DNA from 2 places in the Rhizobium sp. PRIMUS64 genome. Region 1 is predicted to be linked to the other one. Evidence: predicted binding sites of a transcription regulator. Region 1 holds the regulator's gene; the other holds the start of a gene.
What was found. The regulator PhoB, encoded in region 1, activates phosphate uptake and scavenging genes when phosphate is short. The targets are predictions, from matches to a motif close to TGTCATNNANCTGTCAT.
Positions count from the first base shown of each region.

Region 2: the regulator PhoB is predicted to act here: its motif matches at 2,078-2,094, upstream of phnC (phosphonate ABC transporter ATP-binding protein).

Region 1 covers NZ_JALBGX010000182.1:6,827-11,182, forward strand. Annotated here, with positions in the region: gene MOV76_RS35840 (aspartate aminotransferase family protein) at 1-906, opposite strand, end outside; gene MOV76_RS35845 (GcrA family cell cycle regulator) at 1,326-1,859, shown strand; gene phoB (phosphate regulon transcriptional regulator PhoB) at 2,041-2,724, opposite strand; gene phoU (phosphate signaling complex protein PhoU) at 2,872-3,585, opposite strand; gene pstB (phosphate ABC transporter ATP-binding protein PstB) at 3,630-4,356, opposite strand, start outside.
Region 2 covers NZ_JALBGX010000168.1:6,853-11,208, reverse strand. Annotated here, with positions in the region: gene phnK (phosphonate C-P lyase system protein PhnK) at 1-695, shown strand, start outside; gene phnL (phosphonate C-P lyase system protein PhnL) at 722-1,429, shown strand; gene MOV76_RS34920 (DapH/DapD/GlmU-related protein) at 1,426-2,043, shown strand; gene phnC (phosphonate ABC transporter ATP-binding protein) at 2,161-3,006, shown strand; gene phnD (phosphonate ABC transporter substrate-binding protein) at 3,093-3,998, shown strand; gene phnE (phosphonate ABC transporter, permease protein PhnE) at 4,170-4,356, shown strand, end outside.

The DNA of each region.
Region 1 (4,356 bases):
GCGCACATGCTGGAGGAAGCCATCGGCAAGGATGATGTCGAGCACGGCGCTGCCGACGGCCATGGCGAGCGGATTGCCGCCATAGGTCGAGCCATGCGTGCCGGCCTTCATGCCGGAGGCGGCCTCTGATGTGGCAAGGCAGGCGCCGAGCGGGAAACCGCCGCCGATGCCCTTGGCGACAGCCATGATGTCGGGGGTCACGCCCGCCCATTCATGGGCGAAGAGCTTGCCGGTGCGGCCGATGCCGGTCTGGACCTCGTCGAGGATCAACAGCAGGCCGTTGTCGTCGCAGAGCTGGCGGAGCGCCTTCATGAACTCGGTGGTGGCAGGACGGACACCGCCCTCGCCCTGCACCGGCTCGATGAGAATTCCAGCCGTGGCATCGGTGATCGCGGCGCGGACCGCTTCGATGTCGCCGAAAGCCACCTGATCGAAACCCGGCGCCTTGGGGCCGAAGCCTTCGAGATATTTCTCTTGGCCGCCGGCAGCGATCGTCGCCAGCGTCCGTCCGTGGAAGGCGCCTTCGAAGGTGATGATATGGAAGCGCTCGGGATGGCCCTTGGAAAACTGATAGCGGCGCGCCGTCTTGATCGCGCATTCGAGCGCCTCGGCACCCGAATTGGTGAAGAACACCTTGTCGGCGAAGGTGGCGTCCGTCAGCCGTTTTGCCAGACGTTCCTGACCGGGGATCTCATAGATGTTCGACAGGTGCCAGACCTTGTCGGCCTGCTCCTTCAGTGCGCCCACGACATGCGGATTGCTGTGGCCGACTGACGTGACGGCAACGCCAGCGCCGAAATCGAGATATCGCTCGCCGCTTTCGGTGATCAGCCACACGCCCTCGCCTCGCTCGAACCGCAGCGGGGCACGAGAATAGGTGTCATAAAGCGGCGCGGCTTCAGCCATGGCGCGATCTCCATCAAGTTGCCGGGCAATGACTCCGGCTAAGGAAACCAGGCCCGAAAAATCAAAAATGCCGCCTTGCGGCGGCGAGGGGCACTATTTCCTTTTCGCGCTGCAATGTCAACAAAACTGCGCCCTTAGCGTATGCAGCAAGGGTGTACAGCGGCATTTTCAGTCTTCAACAGGCATTATTGCAGAAATGCCACGCAGAGGCAGCAAGTTGGGGAAAACTACGAATTCGATTCATCCGGATTCATGCGACTCTTGTCACGGAGTCAGCCTCACACTAGGTTAAAGATCAATTACTAGACTGCATGCGGCGGAACTAGTCACCAAAATTGATCAAGCGTTTCTTGTTTCGGAGCTCCCGGGACAACGGTGAGGGATTCTGCCATCACCAACGCAAAAGGTGGAGACAGGGCATGAACTGGACAGACGAGCGGGTCGAGAAACTCAAGAAACTTTGGGCCGAAGGACTGAGCGCCAGCCAGATCGCTGCGCAGCTTGGCGGAGTCAGCAGAAATGCGGTCATCGGCAAAGTGCACCGGCTGAGCCTTCCGGGCCGTGCCAAGGCCGGCGGCACCAACACCGCCGCACGAACGCCGAAGCGCAATACGTCGGCGCCGCGCGCGCCGAACTACGCCTCACGGGTCGCCACGCGCACCGTTACCCGCCAGCAGGGCGCGACCATGCTGAAGGAAGAGATCGAGATCGAAACGATCGAGGAAATGGAATACGTGCCGAGAGGCAACGTGGTCGTGCCGATTTCCCGACGCCTCGGCCTGACGGAACTGACCGAACGCACCTGCAAGTGGCCGGTCGGCGATCCGCTGAAGGACGACTTCCATTTCTGCGGCTGCGAATCCCCCGACAATTCGCCCTATTGCAGCTATCACCAGAAGCTTGCCTACCAGCCGGTCAACGAACGCCGCCGGGCAGCCGCGCGGGCCAGCTGAGCGGGCTGACCATCGTTAGAATGCAGAAACGGGCCGAGTGGCCCGTTTTTTTGTTGCTGGATGGAAGCTCAGGTTTTCCTCCGTCATGCTCGGCCTTGTGCCGAGCGCAGATCCTCGGCACGAGGCCGAGGATGACGTCGCGGTTTTGCCAGGGATTTGTCAGCAACTCAAATGGAAGCCCTCAGGCTTCCATCGAATAACCGGCGCCGCGGACGGTGCGGATGACGTCCTGCATGTTGGAAAAATTCAGCGCCTTGCGCAGGCGGCCGACATGGACGTCGACGGTGCGCTCGTCGACATAGATATCGTGGCCCCAGACGCCGTCCAGAAGCTGCGAGCGGGAGAAGACCCGACCCGGTGACGACATCAGGAATTCCAACAGGCGGAATTCGGTGGGGCCGAGGCGGACTTCGCGGGTCTTGCGATGGACGCGATGGGTCTCGCGGTCGAGCTCGATGTCACCGCATTTCAGCACCGTCGACAGCACCTCGGGGCGGGCGCGGCGCAGCATCGCCTTGACGCGGGCAACGAGCTCGGGGGTCGAGAAGGGCTTAACGACATAATCGTCGGCGCCCGTCGACAATCCGCGAACACGCTCGCTCTCTTCGCCGCGCGCCGTCAGCATGATGATCGGCAGGCGCTCGGTTTCCGGCCGCATGCGCAGACGCCGGCAGAGCTCGATGCCGGAGACGCCGGGCAGCATCCAATCAAGGATGAGAAGATCGGGCGTGCGCTCCTGAAGCCGCATTTCGGCTTCGTCGCCACGAAGGATGGTATCGACCTCGAAGCCTTCCGCTTCGAGATTGTAGCGAAGAAGCACGCTGAGGGCTTCCTCGTCTTCAACAACTGCAACTCTCGGGATCATGCGTGTCGGTCTCCTCGCGCATGATCCTTAAATCGGGGGTGATTTAAGCAATGCATCCTGCGCAAATTCAGAAATTGGCTGCGACCTCTTTGCGCGCCCGGACGGGCGCGCACGCAATTGACTGGTCCGGGCGACTGGCCCGGGCGGCTATTCCGTCACCGCGCCGACGGTGTTGGCGCTGTCGTCCTTCGGACGGTCGCCTTCCGGCTGCGCGCCTGTCGTCATGTAGAAGATCGTCTCGGCGATGTTGGTGGCGTGGTCGCCGATACGCTCGATGTTCTTGGCGCAGAAGAGAAGATGCGTGCAGCTGGTGATGTTGCGCGGATCTTCCATCATGTAGGTCAGGAGCTCGCGGAACAGCGAGGTGTACATCGCGTCGATCTCGTTGTCGCGTTCGCGGATCGCATTCGCCTTGTCTGCGGAACGATTGGTGTAGACGTCGAGCACTTCCTTGAGCTGGACGAGCGCCAGCTCGGACAGATGCTCGAGGCCGCGGGCAAGCTTGCGGGGAACGCCGGTGCTTTGGACGGCGATGACGCGCTTGGCGGTGTTCTTGCCGAGGTCGCCGACACGTTCGAGATCGGCGGCGATGCGGATCGAACCCATGATTTCGCGCAGGTCCGAAGCCATCGGCTGACGGCGGGCGATGGTGACGATCGCCTTGTCGCCGATTTCGCGTTCGGCGTGATCGAGGATCACATCGTCCGAAATGACCTTCTGCGCCAGCGCGGTATCGCCGTTGACGAGGGCGCGCACGGCTTCGCTGACCATCTGCTCGGCCAGGCCGCCCATTTCGGAAATCCGCCTGGACAGGAACTTCAAATCATCATCATAGGCAGAAAAAATATGTGTCGATGCCATGGGGCTTTATCCTCGAATAACGGGAAGGCTTCGCGTCGCCAAAATCAGCCGAAACGGCCCATGATGTAGTCCTGGGTACGCGGATCGTCGGGATTGGTGAACATCTTGTCGGTGTCGTTCTCCTCGACGAGGTTGCCGAGGTGGAACATTGCGGTGCGCTGCGAGACGCGCGCGGCCTGCTGCATGGAGTGGGTGACGATGACGATCGTGTAGTTCTCGCGCAGCTCGTGGATCAGCTCCTCGACCTTGGCAGTGGCGATCGGGTCGAGCGCCGAGCAGGGTTCGTCCATCAGGATGACTTCAGGGCTGACGGCAACGGCACGGGCAATGCAGAGGCGCTGCTGCTGACCGCCCGACAGGCCGGTGCCGGATTCGTGCACGCGGTCCTTGACTTCGTTCCAGAGACCGGCGCGCTGCAGGCTGGTCTCGACGATCTGGTCGAGATCGGCCTTCGACTTGGCAAGGCCATGGATGCGCGGGCCGTAGGAGACGTTTTCGTAGATCGTCTTCGGGAACGGGTTCGGCTTCTGGAAGACCATGCCGACGCGGGCGCGAAGTTCGACGACGTCGATATCGGGATCATAAATATCGTCGGTATCAAGCGTGATCTTGCCGGTGACGCGGCAGCCGTCGATCGTGTCGTTCATGCGGTTGAGGCTGCGCAGGAAGGTCGACTTGCCGCAGCCGGACGGGCCGATCAGGGCGGTTACGGTGTTTTCGCGGACGTTCAGGTTCACATCGAAAAGCGCGCGCTTCTCGCCGTAATAAACC
Region 2 (4,356 bases), on a different contig from region 1:
AGCTCTGGCCCGGCGAAGTGCTTGCCATCGTCGGCGAGTCCGGCTCCGGCAAGACGACGCTGCTCAACTGCCTCTCCACCCGGCTGCTGCCGAGCACCGGCAGCGTCGAATATCACATGCGCGACGGCAGCTACCGCGACCTCTACCGCATGAACGAGGCCGAGCGGCGCTTCCTGATGCGCACCGATTGGGGCTTCGTGCACCAGAATCCGGCGGATGGCCTGCGCATGACGGTGTCGGCCGGCGCCAATGTCGGCGAACGGCTGATGGCGATCGGCGACCGGCACTACGGCAAGATCCGCGCTTCGGCGATCGACTGGCTCGAACGCGTCGAGATCGACGCCGACCGCATCGACGATCAGCCGCGCGCCTTTTCCGGCGGCATGCGCCAGCGCCTGCAGATCGCCCGCAACCTTGTCACCGGGCCGCGGCTCGTCTTCATGGACGAGCCGACCGGCGGCCTCGACGTCTCGGTGCAGGCGCGCCTGCTCGATCTGGTCCGCGGCCTCGTCAACGATCTTGGTCTCTCGGCCATCATCGTCACCCACGATCTCGCCGTCGCCCGCCTGCTCTCGCACCGGATGATGGTGATGAAGGACGGCTACGTCATCGAACACGGGCTTACCGACCGCGTGCTCGACGATCCGCGCGAACCCTACACGCAGTTGCTCGTCTCCTCGATCCTGCAGGTCTGAGGTCCTAAACCAAGGAAGAAGAAATCATGGCAACGCCCCTCGTCGTTTCCGAAGTCTCGAAGAGCTTCACCATGCATCTGCGCGACGGCATCAAGCTACCTGTCGTCTCCGATGTCGCCTTCTCGGTCGCATCGGGCGAATGCGTCGTGCTCGGTGGCCCATCGGGCATCGGCAAGAGCTCGCTGCTCAAGATGATCTACGGCAATTATGCCGTCGACACCGGCCAGATCCTCATCCGTCACAATGACCGCATCGTCGATCTCGCCTCCGCCGATCCGCGCACCGTGCTCAACGTCCGCCGCGATACGCTCGGCTATGTCAGCCAGTTCCTGCGCACCGTGCCGCGCGTCGCGGCGATCGACGTGGTTGCCGAACCGCTGGTGGCACGCGGCGAGGACGCCGTCACCGCGCGGGAAAAGGCGGGCGCCCTGCTTGCCAGGCTCAATCTGCCGGAAACGCTCTGGCAGCTTCCGCCCGCCACCTTCTCCGGCGGCGAGCAGCAACGCGTCAACATCGCGCGCGGCTTCATCACCGAGCATACGATCCTGCTTCTCGACGAACCCACAGCCTCACTCGATGCCAGGAACCGTGCCGTCGTCGTCGGCATGATCGCGGAAAAGAAGAAGGCGGGGGTGGCCCTTCTCGGCATCTTCCACGACGAAGAGGTGCGCGAAGCCGTCGCCGACCGCATCCTCGACGTCCAGCAATTCTCACCCAGAAAGATCGCTGCATGAGCCGCAAACTGGGTATCGAGCCCTATTTTCATGAGACGGCGTCCGTCAGCGATTCTACCTTCGGGCGCTATACGGAGGTCTCTGAACGCTGCCGCATCAGCGAGGCCACGTTCGGCGACTATTCCTACATCATGCAGGACGGCTCCGTCTGGTGTGCGACGATCGGCAAGTTCGTCAATATCGCCGCCGCCGTGCGTATCAACGCCACCAACCATCCGACCTGGCGCGCGACACTGCATCATTTCACCTATCGCGCCGCCGACTACTGGCCGGATGGCGATATGGAGACGGACTTCTTCGCCTGGCGGCGCGCAAACCGCGTGACGATCGGCAACGACGTCTGGATCGGCCACGGGGCGACCATTCTGCCGGGCGTCAACGTCGGCAACGGCGCGGTGATCGGAGCCGGCGCCGTCGTCTCGAAGGACGTCTCGCCCTATACGATCGTCGGCGGCGTGCCGGCAAAGCTCATCCGCGAGCGCTTTCCAAGAGAGGTCGGCGAACGGATGGACAGGCTTTCCTGGTGGGACTGGGAGCATGACCGGCTACGCCAGGCGCTCTCCGATTTCCGCAACCTGAGCGCGGAAGATTTTCTATCCCGTTACGGCGGTTAAACCCCCGATATAGGGGCGGAGAATTGTGACAGGACTTACACAAATATGACATGCGAGGTTCATCAAGCGGGACTAATGCGATGCTGACCAAGGCCTGGATCGCAAGGGAAGAGCATGATGTTCGAGCTGAAGAATGTCACACGTCGTTTCGGAAAAAAGCTCGCCGTCAATTCCGTCACGCTCGCCATTCCTCAGGGCCAGATGGTCGGCATTATCGGCCGCTCCGGCGCCGGCAAGTCGACGCTGCTGCGCATGATCAACCGCCTTCAGGAGCCGAGCTCCGGCTCCATTCATTTCGCCGGCGTCGAGGTCTCCGGGCTTCGCGGCCAGGCGTTGCGCAACTGGCAGCGCGACTGCGCGATGATCTTCCAGCAGTTCAACCTGGTGCCGCGCCTCGACGTCCTCACCAATGTCATGCTTGGCCGCCTCAATCATCGCTCGACGCTTATGAGCCTGCTCAACATCTTCACTCGCGAGGAACGCGTGCATGCCATCGCGGCTCTCGAACGCCTCGGCATCGAGCAGACGGCGCTGCAGGCAGCCGGCACGCTTTCCGGCGGCCAGCAGCAGCGCGTGGCGATCGCCCGCGCTCTGATGCAGAACCCGAAGATGGTTCTCGCCGACGAGCCGATCGCCTCGCTCGATCCACTGAACGCCAAGATCGTCATGGATGCGCTGCGCGATATCAACGAGCGCGAGGGCATCACCGTCATCACCAACCTTCACACGCTCGACACCGCCCGCAACTATTGTGAGCGCATCGTCGGCATGGCCGGCGGCCGCGTCGTCTTCGACGGCAAGCCCTCGGAGCTGACCGCGGAAGCGGTGAAGGAAATCTACGGGACGGACAAGGACGGCGCCGGCATCGACGAAACGGTGACCTCGACATCGATCAATATCGCCCCCGAGCGGGCAGACCATCAATCCGCCGGCACACAGCCGCTGGCGTTGGCCGGCCTCTGAGAGAGGCAGCCGCGATCGAGCGCCCGCGTCAAGGGCACACTTCTTCGTAACGGGAAGGCCGGGGACACCGGTCAATAGGAGAGAACATGTTGAAGAAAGCACTCTTTGCGGCAACGGCGCTCTTCGCGCTCGCCAGCGCTGCCCACGCTGCAGACCTGAAGGAATTCCGCATCGGCATCCTCGGCGGCGAAAACGAAACCGACCGCCTGCGCAACTATGCCTGCCTTGCCGACCACCTGAAGCAGGAATTCGGCTTCGAGAAGGTTTCGCTCTTCCCGGCCGCCGACTATGACGGCGTGATCCAGGGCCTGCTCGGCGGCACGCTCGACTTCGCCGAACTCGGCGCCTCCGGCTACGCCGCCGTCTACATCAAGGATTCGAAGGCTGTCACGCCGATCCTGACGACGCAGCAGAAGGACGGCTCGACGGGTTATTACTCGATCGGCCTTGCTCTGAAGTCCTCCGGCATCAAGTCCATCAAGGACGCCAAGGGCAAGAAGCTCGGCTACGCCGATCCGGATTCCACGTCCGGCTACCTCGTTCCGCTGACGCAGATCCCGAAGGACACGGGCATGCCGAACGACAAGTTCTTCGCCTCGACCCAGTTCAACGGCGGTCACGAGAACAACCTTCTCGCTGCCTATGACGGCAAGGTCGACATTGCCGTCGACGATAGCTCGGGCATCGGCGACTTCAAGGACGGCTACACCTCCGGTACCTTCCGCAAGGAAGTCGACAAGGGCGCCGTCGATCCGAACAAGCTGGTCGAAGTATGGCGTTCGCCGCTGATCCCGAACGGCCCGCTCGTCGTTCGCAATGCTCTGGGCGAAGAGTGGCAGACGAAGCTTGCAGCCTTCTTCACGGCTCTGCCGGAGAAGGATCACAAGTGCTTCGCCGCTGTCGAAGGCGGCGACTACAAGGGCTACGCGCCCGTGAAGCACGACTTCTACAACGCCGTCGTCGACGTCCGCAAAGCTGCCATCGGCGGCTGATCGAGCCGTTTCGAATGAGGGCGGCCGGCAACGGCCGCCCTCTATCTTTTGACTACGGCGCCGCGCGTCTTAGACGCGCAAAGGACGCTGTAGCACTTTGAATTGCTGCGTAATTCTATCCTCAAATCGATTCCGATTTGAGGATAGAATTATGAAGTAGGCGAGGCGTTGATGACTATTGCCGATACACAGCCGCAGATGCAGAGCACCAAGGAGATCGGCACCGCCTGGGACCGGATGGTCGCCAAGCGCCGCTTCTATACCGTCCTCGGCCTGGTTATCCTCATTGCGGCTTTCGTCAGCTCCGTCCGCTTCGCCGACGAGAGCAATGCCGGCCATTTCTTCGACCGTCTGCCGC